DNA from 2 places in the Lentibacillus daqui genome. Region 2 is predicted to be linked to the other one. Evidence: a T-box and tRNA genes for the amino acid it is inferred to sense, from the RefSeq annotation. Region 2 holds a T-box; the other holds one or more tRNA genes.
What was found. A T-box is a leader RNA that pairs with one kind of tRNA and senses whether it is charged. The one in region 2 lies ahead of trpS (tryptophan--tRNA ligase), so its partner is inferred to be a tRNA-Trp.

Region 1 (15,833 bases), 440 kb from region 2:
TGGCTGAGTATGCCATAGCGATGCTTTTGCAAGTATTTCGCCAGAGCAAAACAATTATTAAAAATGAGACAAACCATGTTTGGGATAAGCAGATACACATCGTGGAACTAAACGGGAAAACGATGCTTATTGTGGGTGCAGGGGCAATCGGACAAGAAGTTGCACGTCTGGCCAAGGCATTCCGGATGCAGACAATCGGTGTATCGAAAAGTGGGAAAACAGTTGAACATTTTGATGAAAATCATCCGAATCATGAGTTGGAAAAATTGCTGCCAAAAGCAGATGTTGTCGTGTCAGTCCTGCCAAGCACACCGGAAACAAGCTATTTTTATACGGAAAAACACTTTCAGCTTATGCCCGAACATGCCGTTTTTTTAAACATGGGACGCGGGGATGTGGTAGCAAGTGATGTACTATTACAGGCTGTCCGTAATAGGGAAATTGCCCATGCTGTTTTGGATGTCCAGGAACAAGAACCGCTTCCAGATAACAGTCCATTTTGGGAGGAAGAGCGTATTACAATTACGCCACATATATCAGGTTTATCACCACATTATGTCACCAGGGCATTAGAGATTTTCAGTAAAAACTTATCGATTTACCTGGAGAATCGGACTGACTTCATCAACCAAATTGATGTATCAAGGGGGTATTAACGGTGGTACGAATTTATACGCGATCAGGGGATAAAGGTACAACATCATTAGTATATGGAAAACGGGTGCCAAAAAATGATTTACGGGTGGAGGCTTATGGAACCTGCGATGAAGTAAATTCGATGATCGGACTGGCCTTAAGCTTTTTGGATAAGGAACAATGGGATGGAAAGGATAGCTTTCTGCAAAGTATGCACCGGGTACAGACTATTTTATTTCACGTGGGAGCTGAGCTGGCGACCCCCAATGATAAAGAAGTAAAATGGAAACTAAAACAAGAGTACATTGATGAATTGGAACGGCAAATCGATGCATGGGACAAGCATTTGGAACGATTGCATAACTTTATCCTGCCGTCCGGTCATTGTGCATCAAGTGCGCTACATACTGCACGTACGATAGCGAGACGTGCCGAACGTACTGCCGTCGGATTAGAGTCTGAACTGGCGAACCCGCTTGTTGTCTCCTATTTAAATCGATTATCCGATTATTTATTTGTAGCAGCACGATACGTGAACCAAAGCCTGGGCGGAACGGAAACAACGCTGAAGGCAGATATTTAAAAATGAGAAGCAAGCATAATCTTCTATATGGAGATGCTTGCTTTATTATTTTCAGGTGATAATAATTCTTGAAAGGGAATATACTTGTATTGACAGAACTTGAGTGGAACAGTTACACTAATTATAAGAATTACAATCTAATAATTTGACCAGTTAATTTTTGGATTTCTTTTTTTGAACATCCTCTGTATTATTAAAGGAAAGTGGGGTGCATGACGATGTCTGAACAAAGATTGCGTGAAGCGATTAGTACTTTAAAAGAATCAGGCGTAAGGATCACACCACAACGTCATGCGGTTCTTGAATATTTGCTTAATTCCAGTACTCACCCAACAGCAGATGATATCTATAAGGCACTTGAAGGGAAGTTTCCCAATATGAGTGTTGCCACCGTCTATAATAATTTACGTGTATTAAGGGAAATTGGCTTGGTGCGTGAATTGACATATGGCGATTCATCCAGCCGTTTTGATTGTAACACAACGCAACACTATCATATTATTTGTGAAGAATGTGGGAAGATTGTTGATTTCCATTATCCAAGCCTGGATGAGGTGGAGTCACTTGCCGAACAGGTGACAGGATTTAAAGTTAGTCATCACCGGTTGGAAGTTTACGGGAAATGCGAAGACTGTCAGGGACTTGAAACACAAAAGCACTAATATTTTTTATTTGAAAACACCAGCTGTAAATGACTACGGCTGGTGTTTTTGTTGTTCAGAAGATATTGTTATGATCACGCCCATTGGTTATTCACCATTTTTTTCTTTTGCCTTCATTTCTTCCCGGAAACGCCGTTTATTATAACGTTCATCAAATTCCTTGCCTTCGAGTTCCTTATCGAGGGTTAATGGTTGCTTGCAGTGCATACAGGCATCAACCCGTCCCAGCATTTTAGTTGGCTTGCCACAGCTTGGACAAATAATTGGCACAGCCCTGGTCGACAACATGCCGATCCAAAAGTAAACAACACAGCTAAAGATAACCGCAAGCATTCCCAAAATGAAAAAGATCGCCATTAACCAAGGTATCTTTTTGGTTAAAATACCGACATACATAAGGGCAATCCCGAAAAAGATTAAGCTCAAGGCAAAAGTACGAATCTTATTGATTTTACTGGAATAGACTATTTGTTGATCAGCCATGGGTGGTATTCCTCCTTCAATAGTACACAAGCAAGTATAGCATATTTTAAACGATATTTCGTTTCGGAAAAAGGATATTGCGGTTTTTCGGCGAATTATATTACTATTGAGCGTGTTCAATATCTGGATAAAATGGAATAAAAATAAATGGGACGGGTGATTCTGCCCCTTTTTGAACATGCTTACCTTACATATGGCTGGAAAACAACGTCCCTTTTGTGGAGAAAAGTCAAATACTAACATACGTTCAACCGACAATTACTGAAGAATAACAGCAATCTGATTAACCATGTGTTGCCCCTTCACCGATTGGAGCTTCACTTAATGGAGGAATGGAAATGGAAGATTTACTACGGCCAATTTATCAGGAACGAGCAAGTGATGTTAACACGCTCGGCGTATTAGTGATCGAAAAGCTGAAACCTAATAGCACAATTACCGATAATTTCGATGTCATTTTGTTGATTATTGTGAGGCAGCAAGATCCATCGTGGCATGTTAAGCATTATGAGTTTAATGACCAAACAGCCGCCATGCACGTCGTAACCAACGATCTGTTAATGAAGTGGATTGATACAAGTGGATATCGCAAGGCAATAGCTTGGTTAGTTCATGGAAAAGTTATCTTTGACCGGAATGAATTTATTGCAAATTTGCAAGAGCAGTTAAGAGAATTCCCCCGAGAGAAACGGGATTTACGTAAGGCTATCGAATTTGGCAAACTGATTAAAAGCTATAGTGATGCAAAAGACCTTTATGAATCGGCACAATATAAAGATGCTTACAGCAGAATTGTTAATTCACTGCATTATTTGGCACGTCTTGCAGTTATTGAAAAAGGCTACCATCCCGAGGTAACTGTTTGGAGTCAGGTGAAATCGATCGATCCGGAAGTATATAAGTTATATGATGAGCTAATTGAAAGCCACGAGGAATTAACCAAACGAATAGAGCTGATGATTCTGGCCGCTGACTATGTGATTGCCAATCGTGCAAAGACATCAGCTGCGCATCTATTGGATGTCCTTCAATCAAAGAAGGATCCCTGGACGTACGGCGAACTAGTGTCTGAGCCGCGTGTATCCGCCTATTCACTTGATTTAACAGCGATGATGAGTTACTTGATCGAAAAGGATATTATTCAAACAGAATTAACCGAAACGAAGGGTGCGGGTGTCTACCATCGGAAGTACCGGGTTGATATGGATTGATGGAAATCCCCATTCAGTAAAGGATGCAGTTGTTACACATCTCTTTATCGAATGGGGGTTTGTTATTGGAACTAAATAATATGAAAAGGTGATGTTTAATAATTATGGATGTGGTTAACCTTGGCTTAAAAGCATTATTGCAGGAAATGGCAGGTTGTTAATTGTGATGAGCTTGCGGATCCATATTTAAGATTCAGACATTGAGGGATGTCAAAGGGTTCGATGGAAATAACCTTTGAGATAATAAAGCTTTTACTGATTATGGATATGTTCAATGACGAATGTCCAGTTACCACGTCCAGTGTAAGCTCGTTAATGAAAAGAAATTCTCCATGTTATGGGACAACGAAGTCAATACAGCCTATATAAGCGCGCTGTTCAAAACCACGCCAATTTGAATTTTAACAAACAGGAGGACTGAGACGTAAGCCCACCTTTATCCACCTCTTGAGCACGCGCTATTAGAGAGAGGTACAGTGTATAAGTTCGGACGGTTGAGAAAGACACGATAAGTTTTGAATGTCAAAGGGAAGATTTCAATTAATAGGAAAAGTTTTTTAATAAAAGTAGGCGTTGACTTTGTATTATATGCATGGTAAAGTTAATTTCGTTGCCAAGATGAACGCAATTGAACAAAGCAAACAAGATTAATAAAATAAAATTTCTTGTTGACATAACATTGCAAATCATGGTATTATAATAAAGTCGCTGTTAAGAGACGGTGATCAGAAATTTGCTCTTTGAAAACTGAACAAAACAACCAGTATGTAACAGATGTCAGAGGTTGAGGTTAGAAGTTAGATCAATTGATTTGATGGAAAACGCAGACCCTGGAATCAATTTTTGCAGCTAAGAATTTAGATGAAATTAATTGGTGTTAATTTTATCACAAACTTTTTTGGAGAGTTTGATCTTGGCTCAGGACGAACGCTGGCGGCGTGCCTAATACATGCAAGTCGAGCGCGGGAAGCAAGTAGATCCTCATCTGAGGTGACACTTGTGGAACGAGCGGCGGACGGGTGAGTAACACGTGGGCAACCTGCCTGTAAGATCGGGATAACTCGCGGAAACGTGAGCTAATACCGGATAATACTTTTTCCTGCATGGGAGGAAGTTGAAAGATGGCTTTGGCTATCACTTACAGATGGGCCCGCGGCGCATTAGTTAGTTGGTGGGGTAAAGGCTCACCAAGGCGACGATGCGTAGCCGACCTGAGAGGGTGATCGGCCACACTGGGACTGAGACACGGCCCAGACTCCTACGGGAGGCAGCAGTAGGGAATCTTCCGCAATGGACGAAAGTCTGACGGAGCAACGCCGCGTGAGTGATGAAGGTCTTCGGATCGTAAAACTCTGTTGTGAGGGAAGAACAAGTATTGTTCGAACAGGGCAGTACCTTGACGGTACCTCACCAGAAAGCCCCGGCTAACTACGTGCCAGCAGCCGCGGTAATACGTAGGGGGCAAGCGTTGTCCGGAATTATTGGGCGTAAAGCGCGCGCAGGCGGTCTTTTAAGTCTGATGTGAAATCTTGCGGCTTAACCGCAAGCGGTCATTGGAAACTGGAGGACTTGAGTGCAGAAGAGGAGAGTGGAATTCCACGTGTAGCGGTGAAATGCGTAGAGATGTGGAGGAACACCAGTGGCGAAGGCGACTCTCTGGTCTGTAACTGACGCTGAGGCGCGAAAGCGTGGGTAGCGAACAGGATTAGATACCCTGGTAGTCCACGCCGTAAACGATGAGTGCTAGGTGTTAGGGGGTTTCCGCCCCTTAGTGCTGAAGTTAACGCATTAAGCACTCCGCCTGGGGAGTACGGCCGCAAGGCTGAAACTCAAAAGAATTGACGGGGGCCCGCACAAGCGGTGGAGCATGTGGTTTAATTCGAAGCAACGCGAAGAACCTTACCAGGTCTTGACATCCTCTGATGACGGTAGAGATACCGAGTTCCCTTCGGGGACAGAGTGACAGGTGGTGCATGGTTGTCGTCAGCTCGTGTCGTGAGATGTTGGGTTAAGTCCCGCAACGAGCGCAACCCTTAATCTTAGTTGCCAGCATTAAGTTGGGCACTCTAAGGTGACTGCCGGTGACAAACCGGAGGAAGGTGGGGATGACGTCAAATCATCATGCCCCTTATGACCTGGGCTACACACGTGCTACAATGGATGGAACAAAGGGCAGCGAAGCGGCGACGCATTAGCTAATCCCATAAAACCATTCTCAGTTCGGATTGCAGGCTGCAACTCGCCTGCATGAAGCCGGAATCGCTAGTAATCGCGGATCAGCATGCCGCGGTGAATACGTTCCCGGGCCTTGTACACACCGCCCGTCACACCACGAGAGTTGGCAACACCCGAAGTCGGTGAGGTAACCTTTTGGAGCCAGCCGCCGAAGGTGGGGCCAATGATTGGGGTGAAGTCGTAACAAGGTAGCCGTATCGGAAGGTGCGGCTGGATCACCTCCTTTCTAAGGATTATATTACGGAACGGGAAGTTTATTCCTAAGACATACTCGGTTGTTTGGTTCAGTTTTGAGAGAGTAAATCTCTCTATTTGTACCTTGAAAACTAAATAAGAGCAAGACAAACAACGACATCAACTTTTAAAGTTCTTAAATATAGTTAAGTGAAAAAGAGCGCACGGTGGATGCCTTGGCACTAGGAGCCGATGAAGGACGGGACTAACACCGATATGCCTCGGGGAGTCGTAAGTAGACTGATCCGGGGATTTCCGAATGGGGGAACCCGCTGCTCGTAATGGAGCAGTACACCTATCTGAATACATAGGGTAGGTGAGGCAGACCCGGGGAACTGAAACATCTCAGTACCCGGAGGAAGAGAAAGCAAACGCGATTTCCCAAGTAGCGGCGAGCGAAACGGAAACAGCCCAAACCAACAGGCTTGCCTGTTGGGGTTGTAGGACACTCCAATGGAGTTACCAAGAAATTCTTTAGATGAATCGATCTGGAACGATTAGCCATAGCGGGTAAGAGCCCTGTAATCGAAAGAGAATTTCCTCCGGAGTGGATCCTGAGTACGGCGGAACACGTGGAATTCCGTCGGAATCCGGGAGGACCATCTCCCAAGGCTAAATACTCCCTAGTGACCGATAGTGAACCAGTACCGTGAGGGAAAGGTGAAAAGCACCCCGGGAGGGGAGTGAAAGAGAACCTGAAACCGTGTGCTTACAAGTAGTCGAAGCCCGTTAATGGGTGACGGCGTACCTTTTGTAGAATGGACCGGCGAGTTACGATCGTATGCAAGGTTAAGTGGAAGACACGGAGCCGTAGCGAAAGCGAGTCTGAACAGGGCGTTTGTAGTATACGGTCGTAGACCCGAAACCGTGTGATCTACCCATGTCCAGGGTGAAGGTCAGGTAACACTGACTGGAGGCCCGAACCCACGTATGTTGAAAAATGCGGGGATGAGGTGTGGGTAGGGGTGAAATGCCAATCGAACACGGAGATAGCTGGTTCTCTCCGAAATAGCTTTAGGGCTAGCCTCAAGAAAAGGAAGTACTGGAGGTAGAGCACTGATTGGACGAGGGGCCCTCACCGGGTTACCGAATTCAGTCAAACTCCGAATGCCAGCTACTTGATCTTGGGAGTCAGACTATGGGTGATAAGGTTCATAGTCGAAAGGGAAACAGCCCAGACCGCCAGCTAAGGTCCCAAAGTATACGTTAAGTGGAAAAGGATGTGGCGTTGCTTAGACAACCAGGATGTTGGCTTAGAAGCAGCCATCATTTAAAGAGTGCGTAATAGCTCACTGGTCGAGTGACGCTGCGCCGAAAATGTACCGGGGCTAAACGTATCACCGAAGCTGCGGATTGTTCTGAAAGAACAATGGTAGGAGAGCGTTCGAAGTGCTGTGAAGTCAGACCGTGAGGACTGGTGGAGCGCTTTGAAGTGAGAATGCCGGTATGAGTAGCGAAAAAAGAGTGAGAATCTCTTTCACCGAATGCCTAAGGTTTCCTGAGGAAGGCTCGTCCTCTCAGGGTTAGTCGGGACCTAAGCCGAGGCCGACAGGCGTAGGCGATGGACAACAGGCAGATATTCCTGTACCACCTCATGACCGTTTGAGCAATGGGGAGACGCAGAAGGATAGGGAAAGCGCACCGATGGATGAGTGCGCCCAAGCAGTAAGCGAGTTGGATAGGCAAATCCGTCCAGCAATCGCAAGCTGTGATGGGGAGTGAAAATGGTCACGAAGTTCCCGATTTCACACTGCCAAGAAAAACCTCTAGCGAGGTCACAGGTGCCCGTACCGCAAACCGACACAGGTAGGCGAGGAGAGAATCCTAAGGTGATCGGGAGAACTCTCGTTAAGGAACTCGGCAAAATGACCCCGTAACTTCGGGAGAAGGGGTGCTTCTTGCATGAGAAGCCGCAGTGAATAGGCCCAAGCGACTGTTTAGCAAAAACACAGGTCTCTGCGAAGCCGAAAGGCGAAGTATAGGGGCTGACACCTGCCCGGTGCTGGAAGGTTAAGGGGAAACGTTAGCTCACAGGAGCGAAGCGTTGAACCGAAGCCCCAGTAAACGGCGGCCGTAACTATAACGGTCCTAAGGTAGCGAAATTCCTTGTCGGGTAAGTTCCGACCCGCACGAAAGGTGCAACGACTTGGGCACTGTCTCAACGAGAGACCCGGTGAAATTATACGATGCGTGAAGATGCGCATTACCCGCGACAGGACGGAAAGACCCCGTGGAGCTTTACTGTAGCCTGATATTGCATGTTGGTACAGCTTGTACAGGATAGGTGGGAGCCATCGAAACCGGAGCGCCAGCTTCGGTGGAGGCACCCGTGGGATACCACCCTGGTTGTACGGACATTCTAACCCAGAACCGTGATCCGGTTCGGAGACAGTGTCAGGCGGGCAGTTTGACTGGGGCGGTCGCCTCCTAAAAGGTAACGGAGGCGCCCAAAGGTTCCCTCAGAATGGTTGGAAATCATTCGCAGAGTGTAAAGGCACAAGGGAGCTTGACTGCGAGACCTACAAGTCGAGCAGGGACGAAAGTCGGGCTTAGTGATCCGGTGGTTCCGCATGGAAGGGCCATCGCTCAACGGATAAAAGCTACCCCGGGGATAACAGGCTTATCTCCCCCAAGAGTTCACATCGACGGGGAGGTTTGGCACCTCGATGTCGGCTCATCGCATCCTGGGGCTGTAGTCGGTCCCAAGGGTTGGGCTGTTCGCCCATTAAAGCGGTACGCGAGCTGGGTTCAGAACGTCGTGAGACAGTTCGGTCCCTATCCGTCGTGGGCGTTGGAAGTCTGAGAGGAGCTGTCCTTAGTACGAGAGGACCGGGATGGACACACCGCTGGTGTACCAGTTGTTCCGCCAGGAGCATAGCTGGGTAGCTACGTGTGGCAAGGATAAGTGCTGAAAGCATCTAAGCATGAAGCCTCCCTCAAGATAAGACTTCCCATCACTTCGAGTGAGTAAGATCCCTCAGAGACGATGAGGTTGATAGGTCCGAGGTGGAAGCGTGGTGACACGTGGAGCTGACGGATACTAATCGATCGAGGACTTATCTATATTGTTTGATTCGTTGATACTATCTTCTCTTATTTAGTTTTTAAGGTATAAATACCTTTTACATATTTCGATGTTTTTCTCTTGACTATTTATGAAAAACATGTATAATATTGTTTGTCACTTTGTTTTTAGATGTTCACTTGGATGTATTATTCATTTGTCTGGTAGCCATAGCGGAGAGGTCACACCTGTTCCCATGCCGAACACAGCAGTTAAGCTCTCCAGCGCCGATGGTAGTTGGGGCTTTGCCCCTGCAAGAGTAGGACGCCGCCAGGCTTATTGATTCCATTCCACAGTAGCTCAGTGGTAGAGCTATCGGCTGTTAACCGATCGGTCGCAGGTTCGAATCCTGCCTGTGGAGCCATGGAGAGCTGTCCGAGTGGCCGAAGGAGCACGATTGGAAATCGTGTAGGCCGCAACCGCGGCCTCGAGGGTTCGAATCCCTCGCTCTCCGCCACTTTTAACATATTGGCCCGTTGGTCAAGTGGTTAAGACACCGCCCTTTCACGGCGGTAACACGGGTTCGAATCCCGTACGGGTCACCACTTATTGGAGGATTAGCTCAGCTGGGAGAGCACCTGCCTTACAAGCAGGGGGTCGCAGGTTCGAGCCCTGCATCCTCCACCATAAATTTCATATCGCGGGGTGGAGCAGTCTGGTAGCTCGTTGGGCTCATAACCCAAAGGTCGTAGGTTCAAATCCTGCCCCCGCAACCAAATAACGGTCTGGTAGTTCAGCTGGTTAGAATGCCTGCCTGTCACGCAGGAGGTCGCGGGTTCGAGTCCCGTCCAGACCGCCACCTAAATCAAGTGTTAATACACCTAAAAAATACATAAAGGCTCGGTAGCTCAGTCGGTAGAGCAAAGGACTGAAAATCCTTGTGTCGGCGGTTCGATTCCGTCCCGAGCCACCATCTTTATGCTTTTAATTGTGTTCATATGGAGGGGTAGCGAAGTGGCTAAACGCGGCGGACTGTAAATCCGCTCCCTCAGGGTTCGGGAGTTCGAATCTCTCCCCCTCCACCATTTCTTGTTATAAATTAATAGGGGTATAGTTTAATGGTAAAACGAAGGTCTCCAAAACCTTTGATGTGGGTTCGATTCCTACTACCCCTGCCATGTTGATACCATGGCGGTCGTGGCGAAGTGGTTAACGCACCGGATTGTGGCTCCGGCACTCGTGGGTTCGATCCCCACCGATCGCCCCATTCTTATCAATAATTTTGTTGGGCTATAGCCAAGCGGTAAGGCAGCGGGTTTTGATCCCGTCATTCCCAGGTTCGAATCCTGGTAGCCCAGCCATTTTGCGGAAGTAGTTCAGTGGTAGAACACCACCTTGCCAAGGTGGGGGTCGCGGGTTCGAATCCCGTCTTCCGCTCCATTAGTTTTAATATTGGCGGCATAGCCAAGTGGTAAGGCAGAGGTCTGCAAAACCTTTATCACCGGTTCAAATCCGGTTGCCGCCTCCAAACGCACATGCCGGTGTGGCGGAATTGGCAGACGCGCACGACTCAAAATCGTGTTCCGTAAGGAGTGTCGGTTCGATCCCGACCACCGGTATCAATACGCTGCTTGCCAATGCAGCGAAATCAACGTTTCTTACACATCGTAAGAAGCGTTTTTATTTATCTCCAATACGATTCTTAGAAAAAAATCGTGTATGTTCCTGTCATTAAACAAGAAGAAATAAAAAATGGCAAGACGTACAAACGAATTATCAATTTTAATACAACAAAAGGTGTAAAAGATATTGATTTTAAAACTACTTTTTCTTTATTTGTTGATGATTGCCAAAGGGGATTGCCTTGGTAAACCGCCGCGCTTATTAACAGATCTCTCATAAAAGGATAAATCTGTGGTTTTTTATATAAATACTTCTTTGCTGTGGAGCGGGAATTCCGTTAATATAAAATAAAATGATGTTGGCAATAGATTGGGTGATCAAATGAAATTTATCGTATTTGATTTGGAATGGAATCCCGTTTTTCGTAAAGGCAAATTATTAGGTCAAGAAATTACCGAAATTGGTGCAGTTGAAGTGAGTAGTGAGTGAGATTGATGGATTTTTAATTATAGGAAGGAAATTTCACTCTTATATCAGGCCATTCAAACCAATCTCAAAGAAGATAAAAAACTAACAAACATACAAGAAACTGACACATGGTTGTCCCCCGATTTCCCATAGCTATAAAGCGATTACATAAATGGCTGGGAAATCAATCCGTTGTTTTTTGCGCAATGGTGTTAATCTATTTAGTGATGATGCAATGTAATGGATAAACATAGAGTATTTTCGCCTTTAGTAAATCTCAAAATGAGAATTAGAACATTAAAGAACTTCTTTTTTGTTTATGGGAGGAGGGCAGAATTCAATGAAGGATTATGGGAAAGATTTGTTTAAAGGAACATCTTGGTATTATTCGCGTTATAGACCAATTTATCCATCATCGCTTATTAGGTTTTTAATCACTAAATTCTCTTTAAACGGCAAAGGTCATATGCTTGATTTGGGTTGTGGAACTAGTCAATTGGCATTCAGGTTCTCTGATTGGTTTGAAAAAATCGTTGGGATAGATACAGAGCCCGAAATGATTGAGGAATCAAAGCGTCTTAGCAAGGATGTTAGAGTGGAAAATATGGAATGGTTTATTGGCGATATTGATTGTTACAAAAGAAATTTCGATAATACTTTTAGTTTTGTAACAATTGCAAAAGCGTTCCACTGGATGGACAGAGAAAAGGTTCTTGATATTTTATATGATATGATTAGTTTTGGTGGAGGAATAGCAATCATCGATAGTTATACTCCAAATAAAGAGCCCTTACTCTGGCAAAGGAAAGTTGAGGAAGTTGTTAAACAATGGTATGGAAATGAAAGAAGGGCAGGTAACACTACTTACACCCATCCTATAGTTAGTCATCAAGAAATTGTAGCAAATTCAAAATTTGACTTGGAAATTCATGAAATACCCGCTTATGATCATGTTTGGACATTGGATTCGATTATTGGCAATCTTTATTCAACTTCCTATGGTAGTAAACAATTTTTAGGGGCAAACTCCAAATTATTTGAAGAGCATTTAAAAGAAGAATTATTGAAGCTTGATAATTCCGGTATTTTTAAAGAACAAATAGATATTTCAGTTAAAATAGCAATAAAAAATAACTAATTCGACTCTTAGTTATCCTTAGTTATTTTTTAATGCATTATATGATTAAATTTGTAAAAGGATATATATCAAAAAAGGAACAATAACTCCGGAGACAATATCAAGCATGCTTCCACCTTTTAGATCGTGAATCCCCGTGGCGTGGTATAGGGAGCTTCTTTCATAGGCATCGATCTTATCACGAATGACAAGGCCTTTAATTTTGGTACCAAGTTGGGAAGCAATACCTTTAATAATGGATATTGAATCTTCAAAGCCTGGTTTGTGCAGAATATTATTTGGTAAAATAAGCATTACGCGTTCCATCGTATTTAACGGATGATGGATATTTGCTATGAGCGAACGTTGGTAGGTATGTTCAAGGAAATTATCAATCACTTTCCCGAAAACCTTTTGATTACCTTCAATTACGCCATCCCATCCCGCTATGATGGTTGTGATTCGTTCTTCTGTAGCCGCACGCTCTACTCCCCATCCAATATTTTGATCTACCCGTGTCAGTAATTTAACAGAGACATCTGCGCCTGATGCATATACGACGGAATGTCCAAGCATTCTTTCTGCCTGTGTCACTTCATTGCTTGCCTGCTTTAAATCCTTCTGAACCACTGTTAATGGGTATAGTGGTTCTTTCTTTGGGCATAATCCAATAATTTAGCATTGGATTTTACAATATACTATAATCAATTTTAAAAGTCTAGTGCAAAAAAACATTCGAAACATTGGTTTATTTGGGTGAAAATGGAGAGTGGAGACAAAAGCTAATGCAACGAGGGGGAAACCAATATGAGAAGTATTCAGAGCTGGATTGTGGAACGTTTACTCACCCGGCTGAGTAATAAAGATAGCTTTACCGATGAAAAACGCTACTCTGAATTTTTCGAGGCGAGGAAAATTAAAAATCAAAAACCTTATGTCTTACCAAAATGTATTCAGAGAAAGTTTGACATCAAAAAACAGCAGTATGATGGAATGGAATGTTATATCTTTAATCAAGAAAAAACTGCTTCAGAAAAATCAATACTTTATTTACATGGAGGAGGATATATCAAACAACCATCGGTATACCATTGGAATTTTCTTGGGAAAGTAATGAACGAAACCAATGCTAAAATATACGTTCCAATTTATCCGAAAGCACCCAATCATCAATATAAAGAGTCTTTTGATAAAGTCCTTCCCTTATATGAATGGATTTTAGGGATATCAGATAAGGAAAATATTATCTTGATGGGTGACTCTGCTGGAGGAGGATTTGCATTAGCGTTAGCACAATTGTTCTTGGAAAAGGGGTTACCACAACCCAGACATATCATTTTACTTTCACCTTGGCTTGATATTACTATGAATAATCCAGATGCTTATGCATTAGAACATAAAGACCCAATGTTGGGGATTTATGGTTTGATTCAAATGGGGAAGGCGTATGCAGGAAACACTGACCGAAATAATTATTTACTCAGTCCAATCAATGGAAAGATGAATGGATTGGGGGAAATTACGTTATTCGTAGGGACACATGAAGTTTTTTTACCTGATGCTAGAAAGTTCAGAGATATGGTTGTATCACATGGAGTTAAAATTAATTACTTTGAATACCCGAAAATGAATCATATCTTTATGATTTACCCTATTCCAGAGGCAAAAAAGGCGACAAAGGAAATTGTGAATATCATAAATGGTATGTAAAAGTTGCGATATATTTATGAATTGGAAGCAAATATAAGGTAAAATAGGGTACAAGCAAATTTAGCACGTATTGAGGTGTTCAACAGATGGATGAATGGTACAAACTTGATAACGCAGGGAAAATGTTTCACGCCGTATCGGAACAAACAAATTCTTCGGTCTTCCGGATCGCTGCAGTTATGAAGAAAACAGTACAGCCGGAGAAACTGCAACTAGCGCTGGACGATGTTCTTAAACGCCTTCCTATGTTTGCAGTGAAGCTTCGTAAAGGTGTTTTCTGGGACTTTCTTGTGGAGAATAACGAAAAGCTTTTTGTTCAGCCTGAAAGCCAATATCCATGTGCACCAATTGATCCGTTAGAAACAAATGGATTCTTACTGCGTGCAACCTATTATAAAAAGCGCATTTCCGTGGAATTTTTCCATTCTGTGACAGACGGAACAGGAGCTTTAGAATTTATTAAAGTACTGGTTTATTACTATCTGACCCATTTAGGGGAAGATGTAAGCTATGAAAACATGCTGATCGATATTCATAATGAGCAAAGCTATTATGAAAGAGATGATAGTTATCAAAATTATGTAACGGACGAAAAAACAGAGAAATACAAAGAAGCTTCTTCCTATCAAATCCGCGGTATATCAATGGACCAAACCATTGCAGTCCATGGAAAAATGAGTGCAGAAAAGGTGCATCAACTTGCCAAGGAGCATGGAACAACGATTACCGCTTTTGTCACCGCAATTTTAATTGCAGCTATTTATAAAGAACGATTAAGATACCGGGCATATAAAGAAGAAATAAAAATTGCTGTTCCGGTCAATTTGCGAAGTCTTTTTCCGTCTAATACACTGCGCAATTTTTTTGGTGTAGTCAATATCGGCATGTCTGTCACAGAAACAACGACATTGGAAGAAATTATCGCAGAAACATCAAAACAACTGCGTGAGAAGGTACAAAAGGAAAACATGCAGCAAAGTATTAATGATCGTGTGAAATGGCAAACAAGACTGGCAGCACGATTTATTCCACTCCCGCTTAAATATCATGCCATTCGTTATGGTTACAGGAGTTTTAGTGAGCGTACCAAAGCGATGACCTTGACAAATATGGGTAAAGTACGACTTCCTGACTCAATGGAATCCCATATTGCCCATATGGAAATGGTTCTGTACCCGACAAAGAAAAGCCCAATCAACGGAGGGATGATCGCTGTGGGAGATGAACTCGTAATCACATTTGCAAGAATGATACAAGAAGCGGATATTATCCGTACTTTCTTTAGAGAACTTTCCAAGACATTTAATTTGGATATAGAAGTATACTCCAATGACAGCAGGTGAAAACAATGGAAAATTATTGTGCAAATTGCAATATCCATACAAAACAACAATATTGTCCCTTGTGCAAACACAAACTTTCCGAAAGAACAGATGAGAATGAGTATTATCCTGTGTATGAAACAAAAATAAAACGACGTCATTTTGTACAACGTCTTGTCTTATTTATTGCGATTTTCACTATTAGTACAAGCGTATTAATTAATCTGTTAACGAATCGAAATGAATTATGGTTTCTCTACGTGTTGGGGCCGGTTCTATATGGGGTATTGTTTATTAACCATACGATTCTCTCAAAAGCGCACACGGGTTCCAAAGTTATTTTCCAGGTTATTGCACTTTCCGTTATGCTCTTTATTCTGGACGCGGCTTCCGGAGGTTCGAGATGGTCGATTCATTATGTTATTCCCTTTCTCGTCACCTTGGCTACATTGTTTGTAACGATTATTGTCCTGCGAAAACCAATGAAATGGCGTGAATATATTGGCTATATGACAACGATGGTCATTCTGGGCTTTCTTCCTGTC
Region 2 (15,833 bases):
GGTTGCAGTGATTTCGGCAGTATGCCAAACTTCTTCCCGGGGTATGAGGAAGTGGCCGATGATAACGTTCGTAAACGGTATGAAGAGAAATGGAATGTGGAGATTCCAGCCGAGCCAGGCCGGGATAACCATGAAATGATTGAAGCAATCCATGAAGGTGATCTTAAATCCTTGTATGTTTTAGGCGAGGATACTGGAGTGGTGGACGCTAACATCAATTATGTAACTGATGCTTTTAAAAAACTGGATTTCTTCGTTGTCCAGGATCTATTTTTAACAAAGACTGCAGAATATGCGGATGTTGTTTTACCGGCTGTTCCAAGCTTAGAAAAGGAAGGCACATTTACCAATACCGAACGAAGAATTCAACGACTATATCAATCGCTTGATCCAGTGGGGGATGCAAAACCGGATTGGCAAATTATTATGGCGATTGCCAAACAAATGGGATATGACTGGAACTATGCCCACCCTGCAGAAATCATGGATGAAGCAGCATCTCTTGCTCCATTATTTGCCGGTGTCACGTACGATCGTTTAGAAGGCTATAACAGTCTGCAGTGGCCAGTGGCAGCCGATGGAACGGACACACCATTACTTTTCGCGGATGGGTTCCCATTTGATGATAAAAAAGCAAGGCTATATCCACTGGAATTCAATTTTGATTATGCTACCAATGATGAATATGATCTGCATGTGAATAATGGTCGGGTGCTTGAGCATTTCCATGAAGGGAACATGACGTATAAATCTGCAGGATTGACCCATGAATTACCGGGAGCTTTTGTGGAAATTTCCCCTGAATTAGCCAAAGAACGTGGTGTAGAGGAGGGGGCATTGGTAAAATTGATTTCTCCTGAAGGGCATGTAACCGTAACAGCTACGATAACGGATCGGGTGCATGGCAAAGAAGTTTATTTACCATTGAATGATAATGGAAAATCGGCGGTCAATTACTTAACCAATAACACGGTTGATAAGGATACCAACACACCAGCATATAAAGAGGTTGCCGTAAAAATGAAGGTACTCAAGAAAAATGGAAAAAGTCCGATCCCATCCCATAATCACAGGAGGGGGAATCGTCAGTCGCAAATCAGTGTTCAGGTGGAACGAAAATGGGAACGAAATGATTATACCTTCCCGGGAAGCGTGGTGAACAAATAGTGGCTGAACCAATTACATCGATCAAACGAATGGAAATTCCCGAAGAGGTTATCAAACAACAGCAACTGGAAGAGGTCTTAACTGCGGTTAGCGAGAATAAAGACGCCATTTTGCAGGGAATTAACTTGCTTGCATCTCTTCATGATAAAGGCTTTCTACAGTTAATCACTGCGTTGATCATTCATAAAGAAGAAGCAGTGGAAAATATCATGAATGAGCTGAATAAGGAACAATACACTGAAATCCTGGGGAATTTGGGAAAACTTGCTTTCTTAATCGGTGATTTGCCAATGGATGATATTCAATACTTTACGGGAAAAATCAATCACGGTTTAAATGAGGCGCGGACATTTGAACGAACGGAACCAACGAAACCAATGGATCTATTGAAGGCATTGAAAGATCCGGAAATTAATAAAAGTATTACCATGATGCTGCAATTTTTACGTGGTATGGGGAAAGATTAAACAAAAGGCTGTCCAGAAGGTGACTGGGCGGCCTTTTTTCCCCTAAATCTGAACACATCGCAAAACGGCACGCGAAATTACTGCAAATTATACCGTGGAAAGAGCGTTATATTAAAATAACTCATCCTCGAGTTTCCCTGGATCCAACACGAATCGCCGCGTTTTATCCATGGAAACAAGGTCTTGCTTTTTTAATTGGGTTAAGGTACGGCTTACAGTTTCCCGGCTGGATCCGATCATATTAGCCAGTTGCCGATTGGTAAAGTGTGTATCGACCGTTATCTGCTGTTCGTTAAGCTTCTTTCCGTATTGCCGGGATAGTCGTAACAATAACAAGATAATCTGTTCATATGTATTATGCAGAATCTTCTCTTCTAACCTATTTTGCAAGTCAACAATTCGATCACCAAGCACTTTGAAAAGCTTTATGCAAATTTCAGGATGGGTAATGAGAAAGTTTTCAAAGGAATGGATCGGAATGTAGATCAAGATGGCATCTTCCAAAACTTCGGCATGCGCAGGATAGTTATCTTTTCTGAAAAAGCCTTGATGCGGGAACATCTCATCGGTATGCAGAACGTTGACGATTTGTTCTTTGCCATGAAAGTCGGTTTTATAAATTTTGACTTTCCCTTGATGAATAAAATAAACATTTGTCAAGGGGTCGCCCTGCATAAATATATGTGTCCCCCGTTGATACGTACGGGAGTTAGCAAGTTCTACAATCGGTTTCATTTCATCATCGGTTAAATCCCTGAATAATGGAACCTTTTGAAGAAGTTCTTTGACGGACTGGCTATTCATACCATTCTACTCCTTTACATGAACTAGAGAAACAAACATCATAACGGAGCCTTCATGTTTTTTACGTGGTGAGAATTGATTTCAATGCTTTACCGGACTTTTTTGAGCATCTTTTTTAAATCAAAAATGGAGTCGCTTGTTGGCAAAGGAGCGCCTCCGTTTTTTTATAGGTTAATGAATGCTGCACAGTTCAATGGGGCATTCTTCACAGTTAATTTCTGCCTTTAAATAGGTTAGGTCATGAATAATGATATGGCCTTTTTTCATGGAAATGATTTGTTTCCGTTTCAGCTCATTTAGCGAACGGTTGACACTTTCCCGTGAGGTTCCACAGAAATTGGCCAGTTCTTGATTGTTCAGGACAATATCAATATAAATATTTCCATTATCCTGTTTCCGACCATAACTGTTGGACAAACGAATAAGGGTGGAATAGAGAGCCCCCTTCTTGCCGTGCATGACAAGATCGCGGAATCGTGTCTGGTCCCGGCGATATGATTCACTCATCATTTTCATAAATTCGATGGCCAGACTGCCATTGTTGATCAATTCTTCCTCCAGGCGGGCTTTGTTGATAACGGCCACCTTGCCATCTTCCAGTACCTTGGCATTCAAAATATATTTTACTTCATCATAAAGGGAAAGCTCACCAACGATATCCCCTTTATTACAAATCCTTAAGGTAAGTTCGCGACCATCAGGGGAAAGTTTTCCAATTTGTACACGTCCTGATTGGATAATATATAATTCTTTCGCGTTTTCCCCTTCCGAAAATAAATAAGTATCTTTTTTGATTGGTTTCGTACGATCCGCAGAATCAAGTATATGACGTAATTCATCAGATATACTTGGCTTCAAAAATGGTTGCTGCATCTTTCAAAACCACCTTTTTTCAAGTTATTCAAAAAGCCCGGTTCATTCCTTCTTTGAACACTACTTGACAAATAACGTTCATCTTCTTTTGATCAGTATATCAGATTGTATGGTAAAAAAGAAAGGCAGTTTCATAGAAAGATAATAACGAGAATTCCTGCAATAAAACAGTAGAAGGAAAAATATTTTAAATTGCCATGCCGCATGATGTTCATAAACCATTTCAAGGCGAAATAAGAGCCGATAATTGCCGCCATGAAAGCCAGCAGATAAGGAATCATTAATGCATCAAAATGGGGGTCGGAAACAATATCTGTAACAGACATAACCGTAACACCAAGACTAACGGGAATGTATAATAAAAATGAGAATCGTAATGCAGTCTCCTGTTTCATCCCCAGCAAGATGGCCGCCACAATCGTTGCACCAGAGCGGCTGATCCCAGGGGTTAAGGCAACAGCCTGGGCTAGTCCGACAATGATGGCATCTTTTACTGTTAAATCGCCATCGTTTTTCTTTCCTCTAAGATTGCGGATTATCCAGAGTGCAATTCCGGTTATAAGTAATGTCACGCCGACAACGGTTACTGTACTAAGTTTGCTGCTTATATAGTCTTCCAATAGTAGTCCAAGCACACCAGTTGGAATAGTCGCAATGATTAAGTACAGAACAAATTGAAAACCGTTTTTGGCTGATTGATTTTTTGTAAAAAGGTATTGGAAAAATTCACGGATGAGCAGTATGATGTCGCGCCGGTAAATGACAAAAACGGCAAGCAAAGATCCGAAATTGACAATGATTTCAAATGATAACCCTTTGATTTCAATGCCAAACAATTCCCGTAAAATTACCAAATGCCCACTTGAGGATATCGGAATCGGCTCGGTAATTCCCTGAATGATTCCTAGTACGATATATTTTATTAATAACCAAAATGCTGCAACACTTTCCATCAAGAAAGCCCCCTTTTAACTTGTCCACTTTAAACCCCGTTTCGTCCGCTCTTACCGGTTCAGTCACCAACAAATAGGCAAATGCATAATCTGGTGACAGAGGAGGGTGAACATGAAACACGATCTTCATCATATATACGAGACTTGTAAACAACATATGCATGCGTATGTACTTGTTGAAATGGCAGATGGTTCAAAAGTCGACGGGATTATAACCGGATTGGATGACGAATACGTTTATTTAGCGGTACCAATAGATCAACGGGAACAGGAAATGTCTGATCCGTGGCGAATGCAGCAATATGGTTACGGCCCGGAGTTTGGGTATGGTTATGGGTATCCAGGCTACGGAAATCCAGGATATTATGGTCCACCAAGAAGGTTTAGACGGTTAATTTTACCATTGACTGCACTAGTGGCATTAAGCATTTTACCATGGTATTAAGAAAAGTGATGACGGGCGCTGGGGGCAGGCTGCTTGTTAAGAAATTCATATAGATTCAAATCTATTGTTATCTTAAAAGAAAAAACCCTTGTCAATCAGTAAACGATGACAAGGGTTAATCGAGTGAAACTTCATTACGTGAGCTATAGCACTATAATTGCTTTGCGGAGCTATTCCGCTTGTTCCTTTAAGATACCTTCACCCAACACATAAATAGCAATTGTGAAAATAATGGAAAGTACTAAGGTATGAATAACATTGAATGGTTCACCAGCCATGGCGGACAGGATATACGAAATAACACCGCCGATTGCCAGTGCCCAAATGAATGTCCAAAAAAACCGCATCTCAACACCTCATTCTTTAACATACTGTCTATGTCTATAGTTTATCAAACATGTAAAAAAAATTAAAGCATTTTCAAGATGGAAGAACCATTTTCGTGTATTTTCCAAACCGTTTGTTTTCATTTGTTAATACGCCTTGCTTAAAGTGCGTGTTCAAAAAGGAGGATAAAAAGGACCGAGAAGTTCTAGGCGGCGTAGCTTTGAGCACCGGGCTTGCGCTCAGGCGTCGGCATACCCCTTTTGCAGGGGCATGTCATTTTTACCGGACTTTTTGAACATCCTCTTAAACATATGTAGACCAGGACGATAATATAATAATTAAGGAAATGAGGAGGATGGCTATGTCTTATTTCATCACTAATTGCTTTAACTGGATCGGCTTTCATATTGTGAATGATTTGCTTGAACGTGGGTTTGAGGTGGCAGGACAAGATACATTTAGTACCGCAACAGCCGAACAGCTGGCAATGATGGTAGGAAGAAATGATTTATTTTCCCTTGTCACAGATGAAAAGACGACAAAAAAACACTATCAGACAATGATTGTAAATGGAGCATCGGAACCACCATTGCACATACATGCGGAAAAATCGTTCAAGCTCTGTCGTGGGGAAGAAGAAAATCCTGAATCAAACATGGTTACGATTAAGCTTCCATTGCTTTTCGGTGAATGGATGCCCATGAACGAGCATGGGGTATATGATCAGCAGACGTTTATTCCATTTGATTCAGAAACGTTTTATAACGAAGCGGTCCATATTGAGGATTTCCTACCAAGCTTCATGCAATGTTTACAGGCCAGCCGGTTGCCATCCCGATTGGAAATAAGATCGCAAAAACAGGAATCATTTGATGTAGTGAACGGTAAGCAAATGGTTTTTCCGCTTCATGTTGGCCAGATACACAGGCAGGTAAAATCGTTGACTAATCATTATAGACGGTTTAAATCCTTGTATCCTTATAATTAATGCTCAAAGGAAATCAAAATCTGCTGGAAATAATCGTGCCATTTTCACAGGGCTTTTTTTACCATCCGTTGCAAATGCATTTACTACTGGACGGGTAAACGCTACAATGGTAGTATGTGCCAATGTTTTAATAATGGGAGTGCAAATGTTGAAAAAGCGATATGTATGGATCCTGTTTGGGCTCATGGTATTGTTATCAGGTTGTGGGCACTTCTTCAATCATGGAAATATCCAAAAGGCCGGGATGCTTGTAGAAACGTCCGTTAATGATCAAGCATGGGAAAAAAAGAACTATAAGGGTCTGTTAGCTATCAGGGATAAATATGATGTCGACATTTATTATAGAGAAGGGGTTAAAACCGAAAAAGATGTACAACATGCCGTTGAGGAATTGGTTAATAAGGGGGTAAACCTTATTTTTGGTGAGAGCAGTTCCTATGGCAAGGCATTTGTAGATATATCCCAGCAATACCCAGAGGTGCAATTTGTTTATTTTAATGGCGATTACTATGCGGAAAATGTAGCCAGTCTAAACTTCAATACTGGTTCAATGAGTTTTTTCGGTGGAATGATTGCTGGAAAAATGACCGAAACCAATCAGGTTGGGGTTTTGGCAGAATATGAATGGCAACCGGGAGTAGAGGAATTTTTTGATGGGGTTAAATATCAAAATCCGGATGCAGAAGTACATATTAACTATGTGAAAAATCTGGATGATAAAGAAAATGCTTTAACCAATTATAAAAAAATGCGAAAAAAAGATGTTGATGTTGTATACCCCGCTAGTGAATCATTTCGTTCAGATATTATTAAACGAGCGAGCCGAGACGGGATTTACGCATTTGGAAATGTTGATGATCGATCTGTTATGGATGATCGAACGGTATTAACCAGCGTTGTTTTACATGTGGATAAATTGTATGAACTGATGGCCAAAAGATTTAATAAAGGTGAGATGACCGATCGGATTCTGACTTACGATTTCAAGGACGAAGCTATCACATTAGGCGAGTTTAGTCCTGACGTTCCTGAAGCATTTCAGGAAAAAATAAGAAAGGCAGTTGCTACCTATAAAAAGACAGGGTTGCTGCCAAATGAACAGAAATGACGGAACCCGGATAGTAATAAATTCACTTGCAACGCGGGGAAAGATACATTAAAATTAGTACCAAGTCATAATAATTGATGTTAATCACTGAAAGGCCTAAGGTGCCGGGGTAGCGATGTATGTAAAGGAAGCACACTAGTCGCTGGGCACCGAAGCTAGACAATTGATATTAGAGGAGATGTAAATATGAGTGTTGGAATCGTTGGGGTAGGGCATTATGTTCCAACAAAGGTTGTCACAAACCATGATTTGGAGAAAATTGTAGATACCAATGACGAATGGATCAGAACGAGAACGGGGATTGAAGAACGCCGCATAGCAGAGGATGATATGGATACGTCAGACATGGCCTTTTATGCGGCAGTAAATGCGTTGGAAGATGCAAATATAGACGCAGAAGAGCTTGACCTGATCCTGGTGGCAACAGTAACACCAGATACGCCTTTCCCATCTGTAGCATGCCGCTTGCAAGATCGGTTGGGAGCAACAAAAGCAGCTGCCATGGACATTAGTGCAGCATGTTCCGGGTTTATGTATGCTCTCATAACTGCAAAACAATTTATTGAAACCAATGTATATAAACATGTATTGGTCATTGGTGTTGAAAAATTGTCCAAAATCACCGATTGGTCTGATCGGAATACATGCGTACTTTTTGGCGATGGTGCTGGTGCTGCCGTGGCTGGTAATGTTTCAGAGGGAAAAGGAATATTATCATTTGAGTTAGGCGCAGATGGAGCAGGTGGCAAATATTTGTATCAGAACCCTGGAGATTATTTATTCCAAAATGGCCGGGAAGTCTTCAAATTTGCGGTCCGGCAAATGCCAAAGTCAGCTGTAAATGTCATTGAAAAAATTGGTTTGAATAAACATGATGTGGACTATCTGATTCCGCATCAAGCGAATATCCGGATTATGGAGGCTGCCCGTGAGCGATTGGATATTTCCGAAGATCGTATGGCCACGTCCATCAAACGATTTGGCAATACATCTGCAGCCTCCATACCAATGGCACTATCCGAGGCTGTGAAAAATGGCAGAATCAAGGATAATGATTTGCTGGTGCTGGTTGGTTTTGGTGGTGGCTTAACCTGGGGATCGGTAGCATTGCGCTGGGGTAAATAAGATATTTAATCTTACAGAACTTGCGTATTTAGTTTGTCTTCCCATCACTGATTTTGGCAAAGGGAATACATGAACAGTGCTTCGTAATTTCCTAAATGTACAAAATGAATTATAATGATAAAAGCATATTGGATTAGGAGGACAATCAGATGGAAGAAAGAAGAGTTGTTGTGACTGGATTGGGAGCCGTTTCTCCTTTGGGCAACGATGTCAAGACAACATGGGATAATCTTGTTGCCGGAAAATCAGGCATCGATTTCACGACGAAAGTGGACAGGGATAATTTTCCGGCAAAAGTAGCAGCAGAGGTAAAAGGTTTTGACCCATTGCTTTATATTGATAAAAAAGATGCTCGCAAAATGGATCCGTTCACACAATACGCTGTTACAGCAGCAAAAATGGCTGTAGAAGATGCCAATTTAACCATTAATGATGAAATAGCTGAACGTGTTGGAGTCTGGATCGGTTCCGGTATTGGTGGAATGAAGACATGGGAAGACCAGCACAATAAATTCCTGGAAAAAGGACCGAAACGGGTCAGCCCTTTTTTTGTGCCAATGATGATTCCCGATATGGCTGCGGGCCAAGTATCTATTCAACTGGGTGCAAAAGGGATTAATTCATGTACAACGACAGCATGTGCATCTGGAGCAAATTCGATCGGGGACGCATTCAAGGCCATTCAGCGTGGTGCGGCAGATTATATTATTGCAGGTGGAACAGAAGCCCCAATTTCTGATATGGCATTTGCCGGTTTCTGTTCCGCTAAAGCATTGTCATTGAATGATGATCCACAAACCGCAAGCAGACCATTTGATAAAAATCGCGATGGATTCGTGATGGGTGAAGGTTCTGGCATTTTATTGCTGGAAACACTGGAAACTGCACAAGCACGCGGTGCGCATATTTATGGAGAAATTGTCGGTTACGGCGCAACAGGTGATGCCTATCATATCACAGCACCAGCACCTAACGGAGAAGGAGCATCTCGGGCCATGCAACAAGCATTAGCGGATGCCCAGTTAACACCTGAACAAGTGGATTACCTTAATGCGCATGGAACAAGCACACAATTGAATGAAAAATGGGAAACAATTGCCATTAAAACTGTTTTTGGTGACTACGCTTATCAATTGCCTGTATCATCAACGAAATCGATGACTGGCCACTTATTGGGAGCTGCTGGGGGATTAGAGGCCGTGATCTCGATGAAATCTATTGAGGATAGCATCATTCCGGCAACAATCAATTATGAAACACCTGATGAAGAATGTGATTTGGATTACGTGCCAAATGAGGCGCGAAAGCAGGATGTCAATGTAGTCATGAGTAACTCGCTTGGATTCGGCGGGCATAATGTGGCTTTGATATTTAAAAAATATGCATAATAATAGAAAAAGGCTAGCCAGGATTGAGGATTCTGGTTGGCTTTTTTTTGATGCCTCCGTAAACAGGACAACCCTATCATGTATTTCCTTGTACAAGCATAGAATGAAATAAATGAAATGGACAGGCAGGGTGGGGGATAACATGTTTTATTTATTTCTTTTTTTATTGGGATTTGGCATGGCTGTATCTGGTGGCGTCACCATTATTGCCTATGCAAATTTCTTGCCAGTTGGTTTAGGGTGGGTTGATTACTTTATATTTTTGAAAGGCAGACCGGAATGTTACTTTTTGCCGATCGGTTTTATTTTGATGGCAATCGCGATTTACAACTATCCAAACACCCGTTAGATGAATGAGCAAAATGGTTCGGTAATTATTTTTTTATTTTTGTCCAAAACAGCGCTAATTTGGGCTTTTTACTTGTATTTTTATTTATACTTTGCACACATATAAATGAAAAGTCCCAGAATATTTTTCTGACATGATGGTCATAATGTATGGTAAATGTTAGTTAAAAAGTGAGGGTTGTTTTATGTTATATTTGCACGATGTGTGGGTGAATTGGTTTGAAGGAGAAGAGAATGGTTATAATGTATGTTATTTTCATGAGTGGCGGAAACAAGACGGTATCGAGTTGCTTGATCAGGTCCCGTTATTGTACATAACTGATGACTTATACCATTATATTGAAAATGATATGCATGACCTGCCAAAACCGATGCTCGATGCCATTTATAAGCGTGCATATATTCGCAAAGGACAGGAACGTACCGTGCTGGATTATGCTTGCATCGTCACGGATGGAACCGATATTATCGCGATCGATACGATAGGATATCAAATCCCGATTCGCAAAAGCAGACTCATACCGAGACAGGAACAGCTTGTCTTTGATATGGTCGAAAACACAAAAAAACAATCGTTTAAATTTGATGGAACGTTGCACCAAAAAGAATATCATATGTTATCCATGCCGCCGGAACTTGTTTATGGTTTGACCAGACGCGAGCGGCAGTTAAAACAATTATTAATGATGGCACTTGATCAGTTGCATACCGCGAATAACCCGGAAGAATTGCGCTATTGGCTAACCGAGTGGAATCCGAAAAAATATCCCTATATTCGATATATGGATGAAGAAAAGGTTTGGGAAGCATTGTATGAAGGGGTAAAATATGGATGGAGCACAGCACATGAGGATTTGTGCGGAAAAATGATTAAGGGTCAGCCGTTTTTGGAAAAAATGTGGGAACTGGAACAAAATCAGGAACCGGATAAATCGAAACAGAAATAATAGCGAAGTTCAGAGGTCGGAGTCGGATAAAAAACACTTGGCGAGGATACCAGTCAAGTGCTTTTTTAAGGTCGGGTTGAGTTTTGTCTCTTTACTCCGACTTTAGTTTCCAAACTCCAACCTCTTGCTTTTATTTACGCTTACGTCCCAGTCCCATGGCCCGTTTTGCTTTGACTAATGTTTTATTCGCGATTTCGGCAGCCTGTTCAGCGCCATGATCAAGAATATCGTCCAGTTCAGTCGTTTCAATCAAGGCATCATAACGATCCTGAATTGGTCCAAGTATTTGTACAACCGCATTGGCAACCGCTTGTTTGAATTCTCCATAGCCCTTTCCGGCAAAATCTGCTTCCAGTTTTTCTATTGATTCACCTGAACAAGCGGATAAAATCGTTAATAGGTTGGAGATACCAGGTTTATTATCTCTATCAAACTTAACAATCCCTTCTGAATCGGTTACCGCACTTTTTATTTTCTTCTCGATTTTTTTCGGCTCGTCAAGCATGGAAATAAAGGCTTTCTCATTGCTGTCTGATTTACTCATTTTTTTGGTTGGCTCCTGTAGCGACATAATCCTTGCGCCGACTTTTGGAACGCTGATCTGTGGAAGCGTGAAAATATCATTAAATTTATTATTAAACCGCTGTGCCAGATTACGAGTTAGTTCCAGATGTTGGGTTTGATCCTCGCCAACAGGTACTAAATTGGTTTGGTATAGTAAAATATCGGCGGCCATTAGCGGCGGATAAGTTAATAATGCAGCGGATACAGCTTCCTTACCTGCAGCTTTATCTTTAAATTGAGTCATACGTTCCAACTCGCCAATATAGCTAATTGACTGCATAATCCAAGCCAGTTCCGCATGGGCAGATACCTCGGATTGAATAAACAGGGTTGCCTTGTTTGGATCAATTCCTGCAGCCAGGTACAGCGCGGCAAGCGAGCGAATATTTTTCCGTAGCTTTAAGCGGTCTTGTGGTACAGTAATCGCATGTTCATCAACAATACAGAAGAAACATTGGTTGTCTTCCTGCAGGTTAACGAAATGCTGCATGGCCCCCAAATAATTCCCGATTGTTAGTGTCCCGCTTGGTTGAATTCCCGAAAATATTGTATTCATTTAGTTCACTCCATTAAAATCATTTTACCTAGGTTATTCTTCATTTTAGACATAAAAAAGGTTCATTAATCCCTTGCTAAAAGGGACGAATGAACCGCGGTGCCACCCTTATTATCCTGCAATTACAGGATCACTTCATCAAATTCAGCTCAAAAGTCCAATTCCCATTTACCTTGATGCCTGTTTTCACCAACCACAAGCTCTCTAAAATCAACGGATAAGTGGTACTACGCCTTTTTCATCGCTAATGATATTGTTTTTATCATTATAGAGATTTTTATCCTGAAATGCAAGGATGAAATCAAGCAAGCGATTTTTTCTGTGATCATTACGTTTGTCATGCATGTAGTTAGTGATGTAGACTAGACACACTAGCCAGTGAATTAAAACGTACTTTGAAACTGTAGTGCACGTGACTTGATAGTTCATCATTTGGTAATTAAGTGGGGGAATCCCATGCCACTTTTTTATAATGGAGGGAATTTAAAATGAAAGAAATTACCACAAAAGAACTTGCAGAAAAATTAAAGTCTGGTGAGGATCTTGACATTATCGATGTTCGAGAAGATGAAGAGGTTGCACAAGGCAAAATACCTGGTGCGCGTCATATCTCGCTTGGAGAGGTTCCTGATCGTCTGGACGAAATTGATAAAAATGAACATCATTACCTTGTTTGCCGATCCGGTAGACGAAGTGGCAGAGCATACGAGTTTTTAGAAAGCAAAGGCTACGATGTTACCAATATGAAAGGCGGCATGCTGGATTGGGAAGATGAAGTAGAAAAATAACGTTATTGGAGGACAGCCCCGTTACACTAATGTGTTAACGTAACGGGAGTCTGTCCTCCATTTTTAATGTATAAATGTGATGTTTTGATAAAAGTTATAGGTGAGCGTGTATAGAAGGTTCCTAAAACTATTGTAAAAACCTTTGATAGGAGAATGATCATTGGAAAAAGCACAATTCAAGCACATCACATTTGCCGGAATTCTCATGGTTGGATTGGGGATTCCATATATATCCAGCGGTGAAGAGATACAAACAGCCCGTACTTATGCTGCTAATACGACAAGCATTCAACCGGCTGACATCGACATTCCTTTTGCACGATTTACCCATGATTCCGGTTTAAATTTTGCTTATCCGGACGCGGTTAGAGGAATTTATGTTACCGGCCCATCTGTAGGAGGAAGCAAATTTGATTCACTTGTTGATTTGGTCGATTCAACCGATTTGAATACAATGGTTATCGATATCAAAGAAGACCATGGAAATATTACTTTCACACCGGAGAAAGGCTCTCCGTATGAAGAAGCTGCACGGGATTATATTGATGACCCAAAGAAACTGCTGAAATTTCTTGAAAAAAAGCAAATATATCCGATCGCCAGGATTGTCGTGTTTAAAGATTCTGTTTTGGCCAACTCTCAGCCGGAATTAACTTTTAAGGAAAATGGTAAAGTGTGGACAAATGGGAAAGGAGAGTCGTTTGTCAACCCATTTAAAAAAGAGGTCTGGGAATATAATGTGGAACTCGCCAAACAAGCAGCAGCATTTGGGTTTCAGGAAATCCAGTTTGATTATGTGCGTTTTCCGGAAGGGTTTGAGCACTATGATAAGGAATTGGAATACAGTCAAGGGGACTACAAAAACCTGGATATGACGAATACAAAGCGCCGTGTCAAAGCCGTTACTGATTTCGTTAAATATGCTAAAGAGCAATTGGCAGATTACAATGTGAAAGTTGGCGTGGATATTTTTGGATATTCCGCAACCATTCCGGAAGCACCGGGTATTGGTCAGAATTTCTCGAAAATAGCTGAGAACGTGGATGTCATTTCATCGATGATTTATCCGAGCCACTGGTCCACTTATTTTGGCATTGATTTCCCGGATAAACATCCATACCAATTGGTAAATTCCTATGCAAAGGTGGAGAATGAAGTATTGGGCAAGCTGGATAATCCGCCAATCACAAGACCATGGATTCAGGATTTCGAAGCGCCATGGCTGTATGACAAAGAGCCGACACATTATGGGAAAGCGGAAGTGGAAGCACAAATTAAAGCATTACAGGAAAATGGTATCGATGAATTCCTGGTTTGGAATGCCGCCAATTCCTACACGCAAAACGTGGACTATACCCCGTGACAGTAATTTTATGACTACTTGTTTTAGAAAGTCTGTAAAGGGTATAATAAACAGGTATAAAGGCAAAGGAGTAGATCAATGAATTGGTATGAAAAGCTAAACAAATATTTTCCGGTTGAAGAAATGAAATCCAAGGAACATATGGAAATATTATTGCAGGAAAAGGGTGACGTCTATCATAAAGATGAAGGTCGCTACCATGTATTAATGTATGCGGAATTTGATACGTTTCTTTTTATTGATTACCTTTGGGTGTCGGCCGAATCAAGAGGACAGGGGATTGGCCACAAACAGATTGAAAAATTGAAACGAAAGAATAAGCCGATTATTTTAGAGGTAGAGCCTGTTGATTATGAGGACACAGACACGGAGAAACGGTTGCATTTTTATCGACGGGAAGGGTTTACCCATGCACAATCAATTGGTTACAATCGTCGATCCCTGGCAACGAATGAGACAACTCCAATGGAAATCCTGTATTGGTCTCCTGAGGATGCTTCAGAAGATATGATTTATAAACAAATGAAAAAGATGTATGAAGATATTCACACGTATAAAGATAAAGAAATGTATGGAGCAGCTTATCAACCGGTCGATGAAGTATTGGTTTACGATGAAGCGCGTGATTCAGACAATCTATTTGCTAAATTGGATAAGACGGATTAGAGAATAAGCCTCCCTCTTACAAAATTTTTTTCAAATAGGAGGTTTAATTGACAACTTCTCGGGGTATCTTATACATGAATATAACGAATTGGTGAACATGCGAATTTTAGCATATTTTTCTAAGAAACCCCTACCTTTTGCTTGACAATTGTAGTATACTGTACATATAAGGTTATTTAAACTTATTTTAATCTGATAAGTTACTTAACGTTTAGAAGATGACTATACATTTTTAAAGAAATGAGGAGTGAAGTTTCATGGTAACACTTTATACCTCACCAAGTTGTACATCTTGCAGAAAAGCAAAAGCATGGCTGGAAAAACATGACATCCCGTTTACTGAACGGAATATCTTTTCCGAGCCATTATCATTGGATGAGATCAAAGAAATATTGCGTATGACTGAGGATGGAACGGATGAGATTATATCGACACGTTCAAAAGTTTTTCAGAAATTGGATGTCAATATTGATCAATTGCCTATGAAAGATTTGTTTAATTTAATTCAGTTAAACCCCGGACTATTACGGAGACCAATCATTTTGGATGATAAACGTCTGCAGGTTGGTTATAACGAAGATGAGATTCGTCGTTTTTTACCCCGGACAGTCCGTACTTTTCAATTGCGTGAAGCACAGCGTATGGTAAACTGATTGTTCAAATAACACAAAAGCGCAGATCTGGGAATGCTGATCTGCGCTTTTGTTTTCTTAACAATTCAATGATAACCAATATTAGCTGTAATTTTCTCAGCTTTTACAAAAATATCCTGATGACAAATGAAAGTAAATCAGTTATTATAATAAATTAATTATTATTCTAGGCATTTAAATTTTCAAAAGTCACGATTGTATCATACAATAAAATTATAGATAATAAATCATAAATGGTTCATGTCCAGTTGAATTGTACAGGGACATAAAAGGTGAGGCTGTCTCTTCCACCCCCCAAAAACG

Region 1: it encodes a tRNA-Trp, which carries the amino acid that the T-box ahead of trpS (tryptophan--tRNA ligase) is inferred to sense. The anticodon was not compared.

Annotation. Positions count from the first base shown of each region.
Region 1 covers NZ_CP114176.1:2,904,113-2,919,945, reverse strand. Annotated here, with positions in the region: gene O2S85_RS14760 (D-2-hydroxyacid dehydrogenase) at 1-656, shown strand, start outside; gene O2S85_RS14755 (cob(I)yrinic acid a,c-diamide adenosyltransferase) at 659-1,219, shown strand; gene perR (peroxide-responsive transcriptional repressor PerR) at 1,438-1,881, shown strand; gene O2S85_RS14745 (YgzB family protein) at 1,969-2,364, opposite strand; gene O2S85_RS14740 (nucleotidyltransferase-like protein) at 2,703-3,575, shown strand; rRNA gene O2S85_RS14735 (16S ribosomal RNA) at 4,471-6,036, shown strand; rRNA gene O2S85_RS14730 (23S ribosomal RNA) at 6,189-9,108, shown strand; rRNA gene rrf (5S ribosomal RNA) at 9,269-9,384, shown strand; tRNA gene O2S85_RS14720 (tRNA-Asn) at 9,398-9,472, shown strand; tRNA gene O2S85_RS14715 (tRNA-Ser) at 9,474-9,565, shown strand; tRNA gene O2S85_RS14710 (tRNA-Glu) at 9,579-9,653, shown strand; tRNA gene O2S85_RS14705 (tRNA-Val) at 9,660-9,735, shown strand; tRNA gene O2S85_RS14700 (tRNA-Met) at 9,748-9,824, shown strand; tRNA gene O2S85_RS14695 (tRNA-Asp) at 9,831-9,907, shown strand; tRNA gene O2S85_RS14690 (tRNA-Phe) at 9,946-10,021, shown strand; tRNA gene O2S85_RS14685 (tRNA-Tyr) at 10,049-10,133, shown strand; tRNA gene O2S85_RS14680 (tRNA-Trp) at 10,153-10,226, shown strand; tRNA gene O2S85_RS14675 (tRNA-His) at 10,240-10,315, shown strand; tRNA gene O2S85_RS14670 (tRNA-Gln) at 10,335-10,409, shown strand; tRNA gene O2S85_RS14665 (tRNA-Gly) at 10,414-10,488, shown strand; tRNA gene O2S85_RS14660 (tRNA-Cys) at 10,503-10,576, shown strand; tRNA gene O2S85_RS14655 (tRNA-Leu) at 10,586-10,667, shown strand; gene O2S85_RS14650 (class I SAM-dependent methyltransferase) at 11,480-12,277, shown strand; gene O2S85_RS14645 (hypothetical protein) at 12,323-12,886, opposite strand; gene O2S85_RS14640 (alpha/beta hydrolase) at 13,064-13,966, shown strand; gene O2S85_RS14635 (phthiocerol/phthiodiolone dimycocerosyl transferase family protein) at 14,053-15,309, shown strand; gene O2S85_RS14630 (DUF6320 domain-containing protein) at 15,369-15,833, shown strand, end outside.
Region 2 covers NZ_CP114176.1:2,467,024-2,482,856, reverse strand. Annotated here, with positions in the region: gene fdhF (formate dehydrogenase subunit alpha) at 1-1,167, shown strand, start outside; gene O2S85_RS12570 (helical membrane plugin domain-containing protein) at 1,167-1,634, shown strand; gene O2S85_RS12565 (Crp/Fnr family transcriptional regulator) at 1,746-2,438, opposite strand; gene O2S85_RS12560 (Crp/Fnr family transcriptional regulator) at 2,610-3,311, opposite strand; gene O2S85_RS12555 (undecaprenyl-diphosphate phosphatase) at 3,443-4,264, opposite strand; gene O2S85_RS12550 (hypothetical protein) at 4,377-4,709, shown strand; gene O2S85_RS12545 (YjzD family protein) at 4,880-5,056, opposite strand; gene O2S85_RS12540 (hypothetical protein) at 5,398-6,024, shown strand; gene O2S85_RS12535 (BMP family ABC transporter substrate-binding protein) at 6,170-7,132, shown strand; gene O2S85_RS12530 (beta-ketoacyl-ACP synthase III) at 7,319-8,257, shown strand; gene fabF (beta-ketoacyl-ACP synthase II) at 8,407-9,645, shown strand; gene O2S85_RS12520 (YuzI family membrane protein) at 9,788-9,994, shown strand; gene O2S85_RS12515 (YjbA family protein) at 10,179-10,940, shown strand; gene trpS (tryptophan--tRNA ligase) at 11,071-12,060, opposite strand; T-box leader at 12,139-12,311, opposite strand; gene O2S85_RS12505 (hypothetical protein) at 12,271-12,405, opposite strand; gene O2S85_RS12500 (rhodanese-like domain-containing protein) at 12,549-12,848, shown strand; gene O2S85_RS12495 (putative glycoside hydrolase) at 13,054-14,211, shown strand; gene O2S85_RS12490 (GNAT family N-acetyltransferase) at 14,290-14,877, shown strand; gene spxA (transcriptional regulator SpxA) at 15,135-15,530, shown strand.